Regions from separate parts of the Bacteroides sp. AM23-12 genome, predicted to be linked through region 1. Evidence: riboswitches for the same ligand, from Rfam matches in the RefSeq annotation. Region 1 holds a riboswitch; the other holds the start of a gene.
The links. A riboswitch is a leader RNA that binds a small molecule or an ion and turns the genes downstream of it on or off. The one in region 1 is predicted to bind cobalamin.

Region 1 (4,219 bases):
CGGCTTGTCCGGAAGCGGAGACGCGCGGGGTATAGGCTATCTGATGCTTGTACACTTTACCTTCCGGTGAGTTGGGATTGGAGTTGGTAACGTCCAGTGCCCGTTGGTAAGTATAGTTTCCGGAAAGGTTGATCCGTAGTTTATCCAGAGGCTGGAGGCTGAGGCTGGCAGTTGCATCTATCCCCTTGATATCCACTTTGCCCAGATTGACCATACTCCAGATGAATAAGTTCTTGGTAGGAGTGGCTACAATCTTGTCGGTCACTTTATTATGGTAGGCGTCTACGGTGGCCGAAAGATAAGGTATAAAGTTGTTGATGGCTTTACTATAAGTAATACCTATATTATATTGAGTAGCACTTTCCGGCTTCAGATTGATGTTTCCGGCCTTGTCGTAATATAAATCATTGAAGCTGGGCAGACGGAAGATATCTTTGTAGAAGAAACGGAACCGCAGTTCTTCATTATGAAACGGCTTTAGCGAGATGCTGACATTGGGAGACAGCTTCCGGTGGTTGCCGGCACTACCTCCGTTTTTAGCTTTCTCGTTGATGACAGTTGCCAGAGCAGAAGCGGACAGCGTCACCCATTCATTGACGTATTTCCCGGCAAAGGCTGTCAGCCATGAATAGCGGGTGGGGGAGACGAAGTTCTGCAAATTGGCATTCATCGTATTGATGCTTCCGTCGGTGGACAAGGAGAAAGAAAGATTGTTCCATATCCGGTATAGAGCGGAAGCGGACAGGTAATATTCTTGCTGGTAATAGCTGTTGTCAGTTCCTCCGACGGAGGTAAGAGCATCCGGGTCCTGATAGTTCTGATAACTCCAGTTCCACTTGGCAGAGGTCTGGAATACCCATTTTCTGCTAAACTCTTTCTTGTACTGGCTTTGGATAAAGGTGTTCTTATCCTGCAGATTTTGTCGGGAGAAGTCATAATATAAGGTAGTGGCATTGGGCAGCCCCCGTGAGGACTGGTAATAATAGGCTTTCAGTCTCCATTGCTCTTTGTCGGAGAGATTGGCGAAAGCGCTTATCTCAGCCCGAAGGTTTTCTACATCCGTATTCCGGCGCTTCTCTTTACTGACCTGAACATCGGCATCATTCCCGTAACGCAGGGTAAATGGATAATGTCCGTCCGAAGACATCCATTCGCCGTTGGCGGTCATGCTCCATTTCTTGTTGAGTTGTTGTTCCAGAAAAAGGGAAGGATTTACTAATCCCCATGAACCGGTCTTAAATTCGGCGGCTATATTAGTCGGCTTGTCTTCTTTGAAGTGCGGAGTCAGTGTCTGTATGTTCAGTATGCCGGCAGAAGCAAAAAAACGGGCAGGCTGGAAGATGTTGTCGCTTTGTCCGTTGTTGAGCGAAAGGCGGTCAACGTTGTTTAGGGAGAAACGTCCGATGTCTACTTGTCCGGTCTGGCAGTCGCTGACGGTGATGCCATCATAGGAAACAGCGGTGTGCTGTGCTCCGAGACTTCGGATGGAGACGGTTTTTAATCCTCCGATACCTCCATAGTCCTTCACGGTAACTCCTGCGAAATGTTTTACCGCATCCGATACCTGCAGGGCCTGCAGATTCTTTAATTCGTCCTTATTGAAAACCTGCAGAGGAGAGGCTGAACGGACTTCACGCGTCTGATAAGGGTCGGATACCATGATTTCGGGGATGGAGTAGATATGTGCTGTATCCACTTTTTGTTGTTGGGCAAAAAGGGATAAGGACAAAGCCTGACAGCAGAGTAGTACGCTCATCTTTTTAATAAAAGTATTCCTTCTCATTGTTTTCTTTCAGTCTGTTCATAATGTAAAAAGATGTCCGGGCGAACTCACTTCGACCGGACATCATAATAAACTTGGCAGAGTTTATTAATTAGTACACACTTTCTCTGAATCAGAATGGTGAATGAAATGATGGACGGATTGTCCGGTTCATTAGACTCATCGCTTTTTCCTCGAAAGCAGTGAAACGAGTTTGCATGGTAGGTCTTCTGACTTGTTCCTGTTGCGAACGCCTTCCCGGAATACCCTTCCAGTGGCTATAAAGTCGATTGCTCGCAACCAAAAAATGAACTTACAGCAGCGGGACTGTTCAGGACTTTCACCTGATTCCCTTTTAATTGCTTCCCTCGTGCATGAGAGTTGCAAACCAATGCGCGACAAAGATAGATAGTTTATTTGTCTTTTGCAAGAGAGGAGCGAAGGTAAATCCATGACTTTGAACAGCTTTTTAAAAAGCTTTGAATCCAACCACCTCGGTTGACACTTCACCTATCGACTCGACATTCTTCAAAATGGCACTCTGTACTTTCACAAAATGAATACGTTCCAGCGTTACAGGATTGCCATTCTGGTCAACGGCGTCATCCAGGTCAAACTGATTATACCGGTAGTTGCCGTTGTCATCCTTTGCCATGTCGCTTCCCCAGTTGTCGGCATATCCTTTTCCGAAATCCTTGTTTTTCCATATTCCGCCTTCTTGCTCTGTCCGTGCTTCGAGCATACTTCCTTTCAATGTATAGGAGTCCTCTTTAATCCAGTTCGGATAATACATCTGATCGTGATATTGAGGGAGATACTTGATGACTCCGCTTTCTCCTTTACTGTCTTCCCAAGGGATATCTCCGGCTGCATCCGGTCTGTGGTAAGTGACGGAATAGTCGCGTTCCGGTTCGTCACTTCCTTTCAGCTCGTACCATACGTCGTCTGCTTTTCCGTTGCCATTAGCGTCTTCGGATACCCATACGATGCCCGGTTCGGAACTTCCGGAGAAGGGATTGCCGATAATACCGAAGTCGTATCCTTTGCGGTTCTTTATTTCTTTCGGCATTTTAATGGTGATGTATCCGCCGAAAGATCCCAGTGAGACGTAGAGTTTCTTGTTGAAGCGCTCTTCTGCATAAGCGTTTGCTTCTTCCATTGTCTGGCAGTCGAAGCCTTCATTGATAAACTGCCCTGGTGCCGGACGATATTCCAGCACTTTGAATCCTTGAATTTCCGTTTCTTCCTCATCTTTGTTGCAGGAAGCCAAAAGAGTGGCTGCTATAGCCATCAGATACCAATATCTTTTCATTTTTCTATGTTAGTTTAGTTATTGAATAATATTTGTGAAGGAACGCTCTCACCACAGTCTACTGTGTGGAGAACTTTTCCGTCTTTGCTGTAAACGACGATTTTAGATTCATCTTTCCGTTCTTCGGTATAAGTTACATAGAGTTCTCCGCTTTGTTGGTTCAGCTGCAATGGAGCAGTAATTGAAACTCCTGATTCTGCGGCAATGAAAGGTGCTTTGAGAGAGTCTGAATCGCCTAAAATATATTTATATATAGCTCCGTCGGTCGATACCAGATAAATAATATTCTCTGTTTCGGATGCTACCATGCCTATGGTCGGACTTGAATGATACGGTCCCTTGGCCGGCTGGAAGTTTGCAAAGACTTTTTCTAAAGTAAAGTCATTCTTTATTTTTACGATATTACATCCGTTATCAGCCGATTCAAGAGTATAAACATTACCGTCTTTAGCCAGTACAAAATTGATTTTCTGTTTTTGAATGATATCTAGCTCTGTAACGGCAGGAGCTTCTCCTTCTTTAGCTGCGATTAGCTCGTTTACATCGTAATACTTCACTTTGGACTCATCTTTATAAGTGTCATTGCTCAGCACTTTGCCATTGTAGATTATGCTATTATAGAAACAAAGCAGACGCTCATTCTTGATCCTGACATTGTTAAGTGATTTTAGGTCAATACGACGTATGCCATCTCCTGTCACTAATCCATATTGTTCGTTCAGAATGGTCAGACCGCTTAGGTTTGCGCCTACTACAGCGGAGTTTTCGTAATAAAGAGTCTTGGCGTCGACAATGTAGAAATGATCTCGGTTCGATGTGCTGGTGCCCACAAGCAGATAGAACTTTCCGTTGCTGTGAATGATATTTGCAGAGTCGTAGTTACCAATTCCCAAAGTTTTTCCTGCATTTAAAGAAGCATAACAATCTTGATAAGCAGTTTTCTTTTCGGTATCATAGAAATTGAATGTTCCGTCTGCTACGTAGAAGAATCCTTTGGAAAAGTTGTGGTTAGAGCTGAAACTTGTGCTCATTTCTACTTTTCCGTATTTATTCTTGATGATACATGACAGGTCCGCGCGACATGGATTGTCTATTTTGTAACTAAAGGTCGGTTCGGTAGAATACTCTTTTCCATTGACCAGCCA
Region 2 (4,219 bases), on a different contig from region 1:
TAATATACGATTCTGATAAGACCAGCAATTTACATACACATATTTGCCATATTGTACCATCTGTTCTGTTGAGCCTGTTTCCATCGTCATATCCGGACATTCGATATATCCGGTTATCTGATAAGTTTTGGGATTGACAATGAAAATACGATAATCCCAAATCTGTGTGACATAGGCTTTTTCGTCCGAAATAAAATGAATGTAGCGTGGAGAAGTAAGTCCCGTAATGCGTCCCACTTCCTTAAATGTATTAATATCAATGGCAAAAATGACGTGAGAGTTGTTTACTACCACCCAACCGACATCATTACGAATAGTCATTGACTGTGCTACATCTCCCAACTTCATCGCATTAGCCCGATAGAATACTTCATTTTCTACCGTTTTCGTTTCCGGGTCATAATAAGATAAGGTAGCATTACCATACTGAAAGTTCCCTTCATTGGTAATGAAAAGACCGTCTCCCGTAGCTGAGAAATCCTCCATCTCACCATAATCCCATTTCATACAACCGATAAAAGCCGTCAGACAGAAGACAATAAATAAAACAGATAGTAAAATTCGTTTCATAATTAAAAGTGAGAAAAGGTTATTAACTAACTTGTCGCATCACTCATTAGACATCTGCCAGCAAATTATAATTTGCGACAAACATCAAACATAGCATTTGTACCGACCGGTTGAATGAGGAATCAATTGAATATAGGAATGAACTATACCAGTTGATTTCTACCCGAAACCCGCGGGTATAAATCTGCAGCGGCAAGGCAGGTCTTCTGACTCGTCCCCGTTTATCACGCCTTCCCAGTGATGTCACCAGTGGCAAAGAATGTGATAAACTCATCTCCCGAAAGAGAGGACTTACAGCAGCAGGTACTGTCCCGGATTTACACCGGATTCCCTTTTCATCGTTTTGGAAGGTTAGACAATTCCAAATACGAACCTTGCGGGTGCAAAGATACTATAATTATATTTCACGCCTCACTTCTCCCCTGTCTTTTTTATCAAGAACAAAAGATTAAAGACTTCTTCAAATTAGCACATTATGAGCAAGCAGATGAAAAAGAGAAAAGTTTGCCCTCTGTTCCTTCCTATCTTTCGGATAAAAACCGGATGACTCATCAAAAAGAGGAGGAATTTCTATTTTCACAAAAGCGGCTTAATATCAAAACCATCAATTTTCAATCATTTTAGCCTAGATTACAAGAATATGCAAGCAACAGCAAACAAAAGAAACTATATCTACGACATTTTATCATAAACTAAGCATCCATATCAAAAGAGCAAACAGCACAAAAAAGCATAATAACGTACAAAATAAGATTGCTTCTTAACCGAATTAACATTGCTTTATAAGCAAACTAAGATTGGTTTTAAACCAAACTGACCTTCCTTTAAAACCAAACCCGCCTTCCTTTAAAAGAAAATCAACCTACTTGGTCGGCAAAAGCTGCATATATAACCATTTTTCCTGCATAACGGCCTCCGCTTTCCGCATATTCTTGCATATAAGTAATCCATTTTTCTCCTATTTCAAGTATTTAGCTTCTATTTTCCCAATAGAAAATCTTAAAAACAGAACATTTGGAGATGGTGTCACTATACCATCGGCATAGTGACACTATCCTGCAAGTATGGTGACACTATCAGAGAGAGATAGTGTCACCATATCCAATTCCTCCTTTCCCACCCCCGACAACGTAATAAAAATTAATTAGTTAAAATAGACATATTATATAAAAAGATAACTATCTTTGCGGTCAAGAAGTTGGTTCTTCGTTGCTATAATAAGTTGTATTTCATTCGATTAAGATATAACAAAAGCTATCGAAGATTAAAAGGGAATGCCGTGTGAATCGGCAACAGTATCCGCTGCTGTATTTTCCCGTACTGCCCTTGAAGGACAGTACAGTTTGTAGCAATTTGTCACTGGAAATTTTCTCTGGGAAGGCGCTGCAAATAAGGGAATAAGTCAGAAGACCTACCTCCTTTCGGTTGGATTTTACTCCTGCGGCATACGGGAGGTAGTTCGTTGTCTTTTTCCACAGGCGCTTACCATGTGCGGACGGAAGAGGCTTCTTCTATATTTATACTTACCGGGATACTGACTGCCCAGCGTAAAATCCATTATCATTCCTGTTTGCAAACTAATTAAAAGTATGCTTATGATAAATGGATTTTTAAAAACAATCGCTAGCTTATTAATGCTATGTACTGTCGTGTCTTTCGCCTCCTGCCGGAACGACGGTGATGATGAAGAATTGGGTGGCGGGACAACAGGTCAACCACCGGTAATTACCTTCGACAACGGTACGGGAATCTACACAGTAAAGATTATGAAAAGCATCACAATCACTCCCCTAGTGAACGATGCCACCGATCCTGTATATACATGGAAAGACGAGAAAGGTAAAATAGTATGTACAGACCTCTCATACACCTATTCACCTAAAGCGGAAGGAGAAGTCTATTTCAAATTCCGCGTGGACGCCAAGAATGGTTATGCCGAAGAAGAACTGCGGGTAGATGTAGTGGAAAAAATGATACCTTCCGTATCATTGATTCCCGCCTACTCTACCTATATGGGAAAGAGCGTAACCCTCGAATCTTCCGTAAATTTCACTGAAGGAGCAAAGTACGAATGGGTGTCCATTGACGAAAGCGGTAAAACCAAAGAAACGGTCGGAACCGAAGCTACCTATACGTTTACCCCCACCGAAGAAGGACAATTCAGTTTCAAACTTACGGTTACCAACGAAGACGGTAGCGGGAATGCGTCGACTTCCGTACTGGTATCACCTGAGCCAGTGATGAATATAACCTTCAGCAGTAATCAACTAACCGTCCCCAAAGGTCGTGCTGCCTGTATAGCTCCCGTCATTACGGATACAACAACCCATGCAACCTACGTGTGGGAAGTAGACGAAGTAATGCAACAGGGAGAAACTGGCCCCACTTTTACCTTCACTCCACCAACAGCCGGAAGCTATGTGGTAAAAGTAACCGGAACAGATGGCGACATAATAAAAAGTGCTATCCAGACCGTAGTCTGCCTGCCGTCTGATGAAGCCAAATACTACCGCGCACCGTCAGCTGGTAGTTCGGACAGTAAAGTGAAAGTATACCACCTACGCCCTGCTCCGGGACAATTCATAGCACAGATTTCCGGACAGACCGAAGAAGAAGCCTGTCGTTACGCTGAGACTCGCATGAATGTACAAAACAATTATGTGTCTCTGGGTGCATGGGGAGGATATATCATCGTGGGATTCGACCACAGCGTATACAACAAACCCGATGTTAGCAGCAACGGAGGATATGACTTCGCTATCATAGGCAATCCCTTCGACGGTAGTTCCGAACCGGGTATCGTCTACGTCATGCAGGACGAAAACGGAGACGGACTGCCCAATGACACTTGGTACGAACTACGTGGCAGCGAAACCGGAAAGGCGGAAACCTATCAACACTATGCCGTCACTTACTACCGCCCGCCTACACACAATATGCCCCTGCAATGGATCGACAACCGGGGAAACTCCGGCTCCATCGACCTCAATCCTAACTTCCCGCTATGGATAAAGGAAAACAACTATACTTTATACGGTACCCGCCTGAAGCGAAATACAACCCGGACACCGGGCGGAATCTGGCGCAATGAATCCTATCCGTGGGGATATGCGGACAACTGGGGAGAAGACATTCTCGCCGAGGGCGACAATCACGATGCCGCACCCGTAGGCAACGCCTTCAAGATAGAAAACGCCATGTATCCCGACGGCACTCCGGTCAAGTTGCAATACATCGACTTCATCAAGGTGCAGACCGGCATACAATCCGTAGCGGGAGCCATCGGAGAGTTGTCCACCGAAGTATTCGGCTTCGTCGATTATAAGATGAGCGAAGCTCCTTCAAAGATAGATTAATAATCATTCATTATAAATTCACTTAATTTTTTAGACAATGAGAAAAGTAAATTACTGGAAAACCCTGTTAGTGGTTTTATGTACCGGATGCATCTTTGCAGCATGTGGCGACGACGACGATGAAAACCCGTTCACCGGAGTAGACAACAACTTCCTTAGTTTTTCACTGGAAAGCAATGAAAACGTATGGAAAGCGACGATTATAGACAATGAGATCACCGTAACGGTTCCCGAAGGAACTTCGCTCGATGGCGCGCAAGCCAGCTATACCCTTAGCGAGCAGGCAACTGTTA

Region 2: linked by a shared signal. The riboswitch ahead of DW640_RS00295 (PKD-like domain-containing protein) and the one ahead of DW640_RS20410 (TonB-dependent siderophore receptor) in region 1 are both predicted to bind cobalamin.

What each region holds. Positions count from the first base shown of each region.
Region 1 is NZ_QTLF01000037.1:27,070-31,288, forward strand. Features, by position in the region: gene DW640_RS20410 (TonB-dependent siderophore receptor) at 1-1,783, opposite strand, end outside; cobalamin riboswitch at 1,965-2,170, opposite strand; gene DW640_RS20415 (hypothetical protein) at 2,232-3,074, opposite strand; gene DW640_RS20420 (DUF5074 domain-containing protein) at 3,089-4,219, opposite strand, start outside.
Region 2 is NZ_QTLF01000001.1:83,024-87,242, reverse strand. Features, by position in the region: gene DW640_RS00300 (YncE family protein) at 1-570, opposite strand, end outside; cobalamin riboswitch at 749-962, opposite strand; cobalamin riboswitch at 1,794-2,004, shown strand; gene DW640_RS24280 (hypothetical protein) at 2,003-2,134, opposite strand; gene DW640_RS00295 (PKD-like domain-containing protein) at 2,166-3,926, shown strand; gene DW640_RS00290 (receptor) at 3,964-4,219, shown strand, end outside.